One region of the Streptomyces sp. NBC_00464 genome, then DNA from elsewhere that is predicted to be linked to it. Evidence: riboswitches for the same ligand, from Rfam matches in the RefSeq annotation. Region 1 holds a riboswitch; each other region holds the start of a gene.
The links. Region 1 has a riboswitch for cyclic di-AMP ahead of OG912_RS11840 (C40 family peptidase). Riboswitches for the same ligand answer to the same signal wherever they lie in the genome.
Positions count from the first base shown of each region.

Region 2: it holds a riboswitch for cyclic di-AMP, as region 1 does, so the genes downstream of both, OG912_RS05880 (M23 family metallopeptidase) here and OG912_RS11840 (C40 family peptidase) in region 1, are expected to answer to the same signal.
Region 3: it holds a riboswitch for cyclic di-AMP, as region 1 does, so the genes downstream of both, OG912_RS34005 (LysM peptidoglycan-binding domain-containing protein) here and OG912_RS11840 (C40 family peptidase) in region 1, are expected to answer to the same signal.
Region 4: it holds a riboswitch for cyclic di-AMP, as region 1 does, so the genes downstream of both, OG912_RS15470 (M23 family metallopeptidase) here and OG912_RS11840 (C40 family peptidase) in region 1, are expected to answer to the same signal.

Region 1 is NZ_CP107899.1:2,728,260-2,730,452, reverse strand. It holds gene OG912_RS11845 (hypothetical protein) at 1-7, shown strand, start outside; gene OG912_RS11840 (C40 family peptidase) at 82-1,284, opposite strand; cyclic di-AMP (ydaO/yuaA leader) riboswitch at 1,283-1,448, opposite strand; gene pcrA (DNA helicase PcrA) at 1,707-2,193, shown strand, end outside.
Region 2 is NZ_CP107899.1:1,369,861-1,372,053, reverse strand. It holds gene OG912_RS05885 (M16 family metallopeptidase) at 1-1,040, shown strand, start outside; cyclic di-AMP (ydaO/yuaA leader) riboswitch at 1,257-1,424, shown strand; gene OG912_RS05880 (M23 family metallopeptidase) at 1,438-2,193, shown strand, end outside.
Region 3 is NZ_CP107899.1:7,564,939-7,567,131, reverse strand. It holds gene OG912_RS34005 (LysM peptidoglycan-binding domain-containing protein) at 180-1,058, opposite strand; cyclic di-AMP (ydaO/yuaA leader) riboswitch at 1,062-1,246, opposite strand; gene OG912_RS34000 (ABC transporter ATP-binding protein) at 1,543-2,193, opposite strand, start outside.
Region 4 is NZ_CP107899.1:3,471,729-3,473,921, reverse strand. It holds gene OG912_RS15475 (PP2C family protein-serine/threonine phosphatase) at 1-659, shown strand, start outside; cyclic di-AMP (ydaO/yuaA leader) riboswitch at 945-1,098, shown strand; gene OG912_RS15470 (M23 family metallopeptidase) at 1,110-2,193, shown strand, end outside.

The sequences.
Region 1 (2,193 bases):
GACCTGAGCCCTCGCTCACGCCGCTGCCCGGACCCCATGGGGTCCGGGCAGCGGCGTTTTCGCGACGGGGGCGAGCAGAGGTCAGCCCGGCCGCACGCTCCCGTAGATCGGCATGTAGAAGATCGACTCCTCGCGCACGTTCGCCCCCGGCTTCGGCGCGTGGATCATCATGCCGTCGCCCTTGTAGATGCCGACGTGGCTGATGTCGTCGTAGAAGAAGACCAGGTCCCCGGGCTGCAGATCAGCCGTGGCGACCCGGGTGCCGACGTTCACCTGGTCCCAGGTGGTCCGCGGAATGTCGACGCCGGCCGCCTTCCAGGCCGCCTGGGTGAGCCCCGAGCAGTCGTACGAGGCCGGGCCGGTCGCCCCCCAGACGTAGGGCTTGCCGAGCTGCGCCCTGGCGAACGCCATGACCTTCTCGGCCTTGGTCGAGGCGTCGGTGTCCGAACCCGAACCTGTGCCGGTGCCGGTGCCGGTGCCCGTACCGGTCCCGCTTCCGGTGTCCGTACCGCTTCCGGTGCCGGCCTCCTTGGCGGCCTCCGCGGCCTCGTCGGCCTTGCGGTCGGCCTCGGCCTTCGCGGCGGCCTGCTTCTTCGCCAGCTCCGCGGCCTTGCGCTTGGCCTCGGCCTCCTTCTTGCGCTCCAGCTCCGCCAGGCGCGCCTTCTCCTCGGCGGTCAGCTTCGACAGCAGGCTGCGGGCCTCGGACAGCTTCGTCTGGACGTTCTGCTTGCTGGTGCGCAGCGTCGCCTGCGACTCGGTGAGCGTCTCCAGGCCCGCCACGGCCTCGGCCCGCTGCTTGGACGCCTTCACCTGCTGCGTACGGAAGTCCGACACCGCCTGCGTCTGGCGCGAGGTCATCCGGTCCATGAGATGGGTCTGGTCGAAGAACGACTGCGGGTCGTCGGCCAGGAAGAAGGTGGCGGTCGGGGCGAGGGCGCCACCGCGGTACTGGTCGGCGGCGTAGGTGCCGAGCGTCCTGCGGGCCTCGTTCAGCTTCTCGGTGCGCCGGGCGACGTCGTCCAGCAGCGTGTCCACCTTGGAGCGCTGCTTGGTCGTCGCCTCCTTCGCCTGGTTGTACTGCTGGGTCGCGGTGCCGGCCTGCCGGTAGAGGTCGTCGACCTTCTTCTGTACGTCCTCGATGCTCGGCTTGGGTGCGGGGGCGGCGAGTGCGCTCTGCGTGGACAGCAGGGTCACCGACGCCAGTGCGGCCGTCGTGATCCCGACGGCCGGGCCGGTAGTGCGCACCCGGGTGCGCGGTTTGCGATGCGACGCCAAGGCCGGCATCTCCTTCCGTGGACCGCCTACCGGGTTAGCTGTCGGGTTCGGGCGGAACGGAAGGCTGCCCTACGGTCCTGGTGGGGGATTCGGACCGATTCACCCCGGTGCTGCGTGTGGGTCCCCGGTTCCGGACTCCCGTACGGGCAGCCCGGATTCGGCGTGGACGCCCGCTCGGCGTGGATCGCCTCTGGGGGTACGGGCCGCCCGAACGAGCACGCTAGCCAACTCATGGTGCCGCTGTGAAGGTTGATGTTCGATATGCCCGATACATTTTCGTGACCTCGGCGAATTGGGGTGCTGCGGGGCAGGTGGACCCGGGCTTCCCCCACGCCGCGCGTTCCCCTGCTCGCTCTGTGTGCCCGCCTGCCGGTGCGTGCTTCATCACTCGGGCCCGGAGTGTCAGTGCGGCGCCCTAGACTCGGACAGCGATGAGCAGCCTCTTTGACGACAGTTTCCTGGCCGGCCTCCAGCACACGGAGGAAGGGCCCCCGCCGCCCCCCGAGGACTCCGCACCCGAAGCGGTGCCGGAGGACCTCTTCGCGGGCGTGTTCGACGGGCCCCCGCCGCCCCGCGACGCGTACTACCGCGACGGGGCCCACCGCCCGGTCATCGACGCCGCCGCGCTGCTCGACGGGCTGAACACCGAGCAGCGCGCAGCCGTCGTGCACGCCGGGTCCCCGCTGCTCATCGTCGCCGGTGCCGGTTCGGGCAAGACCCGCGTGCTGACCCACCGCATCGCCCATCTGCTGGCCGAGCGCGGGGTGCACCCGGGCCAGATCCTGGCGATCACCTTCACCAACAAGGCCGCCGGCGAGATGAAGGAGCGCGTCGAGCAGCTCGTCGGACCGCGGGCCAACGCCATGTGGGTCATGACCTTCCACAGCGCGTGCGTACGGATCCTGCGCCGCGAGTCGA
Region 2 (2,193 bases), 1.4 Mb from region 1:
AGGCGCTCGGCCTGGTCGCCGAGGCGCTGCGGGCGCCGGCCTTCGCCGACAGCGAGATCGAGCGGCTGGTGAACAACCGGCTCGACGAGATCCCGCACGAGCAGGCCAATCCGGCCCGGCGCGCCGCCAAGCAGCTCGCCAAGGAGCTCTTCCCGGCCACGGCCCGCATGTCGCGCCCGCGCCTGGGCACCGAGGCGACCGTGGAGCGGATCGACTCGGCAGCCGTGCGCGCCTTCTACGACGCCCATGTCCGTCCGTCCACCGCGACGGCCGTGGTCGTCGGGGACCTCACGGGCATCGACCTGGACGCGCTGCTCGCCGACACCCTCGGCGACTGGTCGGGCAACACCGCGGAGTCCCGCCCGGTTCCGCCGATCACCGCCGACGACACGGGCCGGGTGGTGATCGTGGACCGCCCCGGCGCGGTACAGACGCAGCTGCTGATCGGCCGCATCGGCGCCGACCGGCACGACAGCGTCTGGCCGGCGCAGGTCCTCGGCACGTACTGCCTGGGCGGCACGCTCACCTCCCGCCTCGACCGGGTGCTGCGCGAGGAGAAGGGCTACACCTACGGCGTGCGGGCCTTCGCCCAGGTGCTCCGCTCCTCGGCCCCGGACTCCGCCTCCGGGGCGACGGGGGCGGCGATGCTCGCCATCAGTGGTTCCGTGGACACGGAGTCCACCGGCCCGGCGCTGGAGGACCTGTGGAAGGTGCTGCGGACCCTGGCGGCCGAAGGGCTGACGGACGCCGAGCGCGAGACGGCCGTGCAGAACCTCGTGGGTGTCGCCCCGCTGAAGTTCGAGACGGCGGCCTCGGTCGCGGGCACCCTCGCCGACCAGGTCGAGCAGCATCTCCCGGACGACTACCAGGCGCACCTGTACGCGCGTCTGGCGGAGACCGGCACGGTCGAGGCGACCGCGGCTGTGGTCAACGCCTTCCCGCAGGACCGACTGGTCACGGTTCTGGTCGGTGACGCCGCGCAGATCGCCGATCCGGTCAGGGCGCTCGGCATCGGTGAGGTATCGGTCGTGACCGGCTGAGTCGATCGGCTACTTCGCCTCATATCGGGGCAAACGAAAGGTCCTGGCGGAGCTGTCTCCGCCGGGACCTTTCGTTTTGTCCGCTTTGTGGGAGAGGTTGCCTGTCTGCCCTGTGGGATGCGCTACAAAGCGGCCTGTCCGTTTGGTGGGGGGAAGGGCCCCCGTTTAGCGTCGGCTCCGCTGTCCGTCACTCGTATGCCGCATCCGCGACGTACCGGGCAGTCATCGCCGAGTCCCCGTCAGGCGCGAGCCTGGGGAGCCGGGGACCCACGCAGTCCCTGGGGTGAATCGGATGCCCGCGCCTCGCACGAGGCCGAGGGATCCGTAGGAGACCTTCCTGCTCCGAACCCGTCAGCTAACCCGGTAGGCGAGAAGGAAGGAAAGGACCAGCCACTTCATGGCGTTCACCCGTGCCACCGGGAAGCATCGTGCCCCGGGCCGTCTGACGCGCAGCGGCGCGAAGGCCGTCGGTATCGCGACCCTGGCCACCACCGGCGTCATCGGCGGACTGGCCTCCCCGGCCCTTGCCGCTGACACCGGGACCCCCGTCGGCGAGACCGGCCTCACCCAGGTCATCGCCATCGAGAGCACCCTCGCCGACCGGATCGACGCACAGGCGGACGCCCAGCAGCACCAGGCCGACGTTGCCGCGAAGAAGGCGGAAGCGGCCAAGAAGAAGGCCGAGGCGAAGAAGAAGGCGGAGGCCGAGGCGAAGGCTGCCGCGAAGGCCGAGGCCGCCGCGAAGGCGAAGGCCGCTGCCCGTGCCGCGGAGGCCCGCGAGGCGAAGGCGCGTGCCGCCCGCTCCGCCGAGCGCGCCCGGCTCGGCTCCTTCCAGCTCCCCGTCGCCGGTTCGTACGTGAGCACCGGCTACAAGTCCAGTGGCTCGCTCTGGTCCTCCGGCAGCCACTCGGGCATCGACTTCCACGCCGCGTCCGGCAGCTCCGTCGTCGCCGTCGGTGCCGGTACGGTCGTCGAGGCCGGCTGGGGCGGCGCGTACGGCAACAACATCGTGCTGCGGATGACGGACGGCACGTACACCCAGTACGGCCACCTCTCCTCGATCGGCGTGTCCGTCGGCCAGAGCGTCGGCGCCGGACAGCAGATCGGTCTCTCCGGCTCCACCGGCAACTCGACCGGCCCGCACCTCCACTTC
Region 3 (2,193 bases), 4.8 Mb from region 1:
AGGATGACCGGGCGAGTCCGGGGGGGGACGCCGGGAAGGGCCCGTTACCCTCCTGACGCCCTGTTGGACCGGCTCCGCGGCACAAGGGTTGTACGGCATCGCAACAGGGGTGGAAGGGAGCTGTTCAGCTCCCTTCCACCCCTGTTCACGGCTCCGCGCGGGGGCGGATCCGCGGTGGATCAGTAGGCCCCGAAGACGTTGTCGATCGAGCCGTACGTGGCGGCGGCGTAGTTGCACGCGGCCGTGATGTTGGCGACCGGGTCCAGGATGTCCAGCGAGGTGCCGGGCACGTGGTACGCGTCGAACGTGGGCTGGATGACCTGGAGGAGACCCTTGGACGGGGTGCCGGCGGCCGCGTTCGAGTCCCAGTTGTTGACGATCTGCGGGTTGCCCGAGGACTCGCGCAGGATGTTGCGGTGGATGCTGTCGTAGCTGCCGGGGATGCCGTGCTCGGCCATGACGGCGAGCGACTCCTTGATCCAGCCGTCGAGGTCGTCGGTGTACGCCGTCGCGGTCTGCGTGGAGGTGGTCGCGGCGGTTTCCACGGCGACGGGCGCCGCCGTCCGCTGGGAACGGTCGGCGCGGTCGGCGCTCTCGGCCCGGTCGGCCGACGGCTGCGAGGCGCTGCCGGAGGTGTTCTCCGCCTTGAATTCGCTCTTGGTCGCCGCCTTGGGGGCAGCGGCCGCGGACTTGGCGCCGATGGTCAGCTTCAGGCCCGGGTGAATGAGGTCGGGGTTGCCGCCCACCACACTTCGGTTGTCCTGGTACAGCCGCTCCCAGCCGCCGCTGAGGGAATGCCCCCGGGCGATCTTGGAAAGGGAATCACCGGAGATCACGGAATAGGTGGTGGACTCGGTCTTCTGTGCGGCAATTTCCTTGCCGGACACGGAAGTCGGGGCCGCGGCCTTTTCTGCGACGACCGCCTGGGCGGGTGCGGCGGAAGCCGAACCGGCAGCGATCAGGGGGAGCGCGAGAACGACTCCGCCCGCGCTCACGGCGATGAAACCGCGGGTCAGGGACGTGGACTTGGAACGACGGTGGTGACCCTTGAAGGGCATGGCGCTTTTCCTCTCCGCCGCCTGCGAGGTGAGCTGTCGGGTTCGGACTGGAGATGTCCGGCCGCACATGGCGACTTCACCCCTAGCCGCTCCGGATTCCGGAACGGCGGCAAACCTGGGTCCCCCGCTCCTGCCGTACGTGAGTGGTCGGGTTACCGGACGGCGGCAGGATTCGGCGTTCCATCCGGATTGACGGCGACCGTAAGCGAGAAAGGGCAGGCGAAACAAGCCCGGAATTCTTGATCGCAATTAATTCGCAAGATCAATCAAAGGAAATGTGGGACGCCGGTCACACCGGGGCGGGTCAACTTTCTTGGCACGACAGGGAACCAGAGCCTCCGATTCTGCGTCGGAGGCCGAAAACGTGACGCTGGCCACTGCGCCCGAAAGGGGCGATTTGCTCGATATTCAGAAGCTATGACCCGGAGAAAGGTGACTCCGTCGAGCATTCTTAACTATTCCGAACAATCGCCCAAATGCGACATTACGGAGTGAGAGTCGGCCTCGTGGTCACGCCGGTGCGGCTGCGCGCCACCACGACGGGTGAGCCGTCGCCCGGGGCGTCGAGTATGTCCGCGTCGAGCGCGTACAGCTCCTTCACCAGGGCTTCGTCGACCGTCTCGCGGGGAGCACCCCGGGCGATGACGCGGCCGTCCTTCATCGCGACGAGCAGATCGGCGTAACGGGCCGCGGCGGCGAGGTCGTGCTGGACCATGACGACGGTGCGGCCGGTGGCCGCGACCTCGCGGACGAGTTCCAGGACCTCGACGGCATGGCCGAGGTCGAGGGCGCTGGTGGGTTCGTCGAGCAGGACGACCGGGGTCTGCTGGGCGAGGACCATGGCGAGCCAGCAGCGCTGGCGCTGGCCGCCGGACAGCCGGTCGATGCGCTCGCCGGCCAGTGCGGTGGTGCCGGTGGCGTCGAGTGCGTCGCGTACCGCCCGCTCATCCTCGCGCGACCACTGGCGCAGCAGCCCCTGATGCGGGCTGCGGCCGTAGCGCACCAGGCCGGCCACGGTGACCGCCTCGGGGGCGCGCGGCGACTGCGGCAGCAGGGCGACATGGTGGGCGGCCCGGCGCCGGCCGGTCTCCCAGATGTCCGTCCCGCCGATCAGGACCCTGCCGGACTCGGGCCG
Region 4 (2,193 bases), 740 kb from region 1:
CCCCGCAGGGGGTGCGGCTGGTGGTCGGGGACGTGCGCGGCAAGGGGCTGGACGCCGTGGAGGCGGTGGCGGTGATCATCGGGGCGTTCCGGGAGGCGGCCGAGCAGGAGGAGTCGCTGGAGGGCGTGGCGCAACGGCTGGAGCGCGCGCTGGCGCGCGAGTCGAGCACGCGCGGCGGCCTCGACGCGGTCGAAGGGTTCGTCACCGCCGTGCTCGCGGAGATCCCGCCGGGCGCGTCCTCGGTGCGGATCGTCAACCGGGGCCACCCGGACCCGCTGCTGCTGCACAGGGACGGGGCGCTGGAGATCCTCGGGCCTTCGGTGCCCGCGCTGCCGCTGGGGATGGACCTGGGGGTGTGGCCGGACCGGGCGGACGAGTGGCACCTGCCCACCGGGGCGACGCTCCTCCTCTATACGGACGGCCTCTCCGAGGCCCGTGACACAGAAGGCGTCTTCTACGACCCCGCCGAGCGGCTGCGGGGGCGGATCTTCCCGGGGCCCGAGGAGCTGCTGTCCGCGCTGACCGATGACGTGCGGCTGCATACGGGCGGTGAGTCGACGGACGACATGGCGCTGCTCGCGGTCGGGCGGCCGGCCGAGGGTCAGCCCGACCGGCGCAGGACCGTGAAGATCGTCGGCCTGGGGGACGGCGGAGGGTGAGCACGGGTCCGGGGCCGGCCTGGGTGGCGGGCGTGGTGGGAGCGGTTGACCGCGATACCACCGTCCGTAACTGAAGGACACCCCTCCGCATAACATTTGATGCAACGTCAGAAAACGGATGGTGACCGGGAGGTGATCAACTCGTCCGTTTCCACCCACTTGTGTCCCGTAAAGTCCAGGCCAAAGGCCTGAACGATCAGTGGGAACGGCTTGGAATCGGACCCTGGTGTCTATTAACGTTCGATAACGCAGCGCGGTTGTCCCAGCCGCCGTCAGTGGCGGCACCGTGCGCGAGCGCCGAATTCCGCAAGGGAACCGGGGAACCACCTACATGGGGTGAATCGGGCATCTCTGTCTCGTGACGAGACGGAGGAACCCGTAGGAGACCTTCCTGCTCCGAACCCGTCAGCTAACCCGGTAGGCGAGAAGGAAGGAAAGGAGTGCGCCCCCGTGGCGTCCAACAAGCCTGCCCCCGAAGCTCCCTCCCGGTTCGTGTCCGAGTACGGCGATGACTTCGCCACCCGGCCCGGAACCGTTGTCGGTACGGAGTACGGGGCCGCCTACGCGACCGATTACGGGACCGATCGGGGCAGCGACTTCGGAAACGACTTCCGCGCCGACGACTCCGGGGCCGACAGGACCTGGGAGGAATGGAATCCCACCGAGGACTCCGTCCGTCCCGTGCGCGGCAAGCACCGCGTCGCCAAGCAGCGCAATGGTCTGGCCCGCAGCTCCACCGTCCTCGGCGTCGGCGTCATCGCGGCCGTCGGTGCGGGTGGCATGGCCACCGCCCAGAGCAAGCCGCCGGTCTCCATCTCTCTGCCCGATTCCATCTCGGACAATCTCCCCGACGCCAAGTCCCTCCCGGGCGTCGGCGCACTGTTCTCGGGCGAGACCGAGTCCGCGGCGGACAAGGCCGACGCTGCGATCGCCGCCGCCCCGCTGACCACCGCCGGCATCACCACCGCCGAGGCCGAGCAGGGCACCACCGACGCCGGTGAGGCCCTTCGCGCCCGCATCCTCCAGCAGGCGGAGCAGCAGCAGGACGCCGCCGACGCCGAGGTCAAGGCCGCCGCCGAGAAGGCAGCAGCCGAGAAGGCCGCCGCGGAGGCGAAGAAGAAGCAGGACGCCGCCGAGGCCAAGATCGCCGCGGAGAAGAAGAAGGCGGCGGAAGAGGCGAAGAAGAAGGCGGAGGCCCTGCGGCTCGCCAAGCTCGCCGCCAGCTACGCCATCCCCACCTCCTCGTACACGATCACCTCGACCTTCGGCGAGGCCGGATCGATGTGGTCCTCCGGCTACCACACGGGACTCGACTTCGCGGCTCCCACCGGCACGCCGATCAAGGCGATCCACACCGGCACGGTCAAGTCGGCGGGCTACTCCGGCGCCTACGGCTACCGCACGGTCCTGGAGCTGGAGGACGGCACGGAGCTGTGGTTCTGCCACCAGTCCTCGATGGATGTCAGCATCGGTCAGAAGGTCACGACCGGCGACACCATCGGACGCGTCGGCGCGACCGGCAACGTGACCGGCC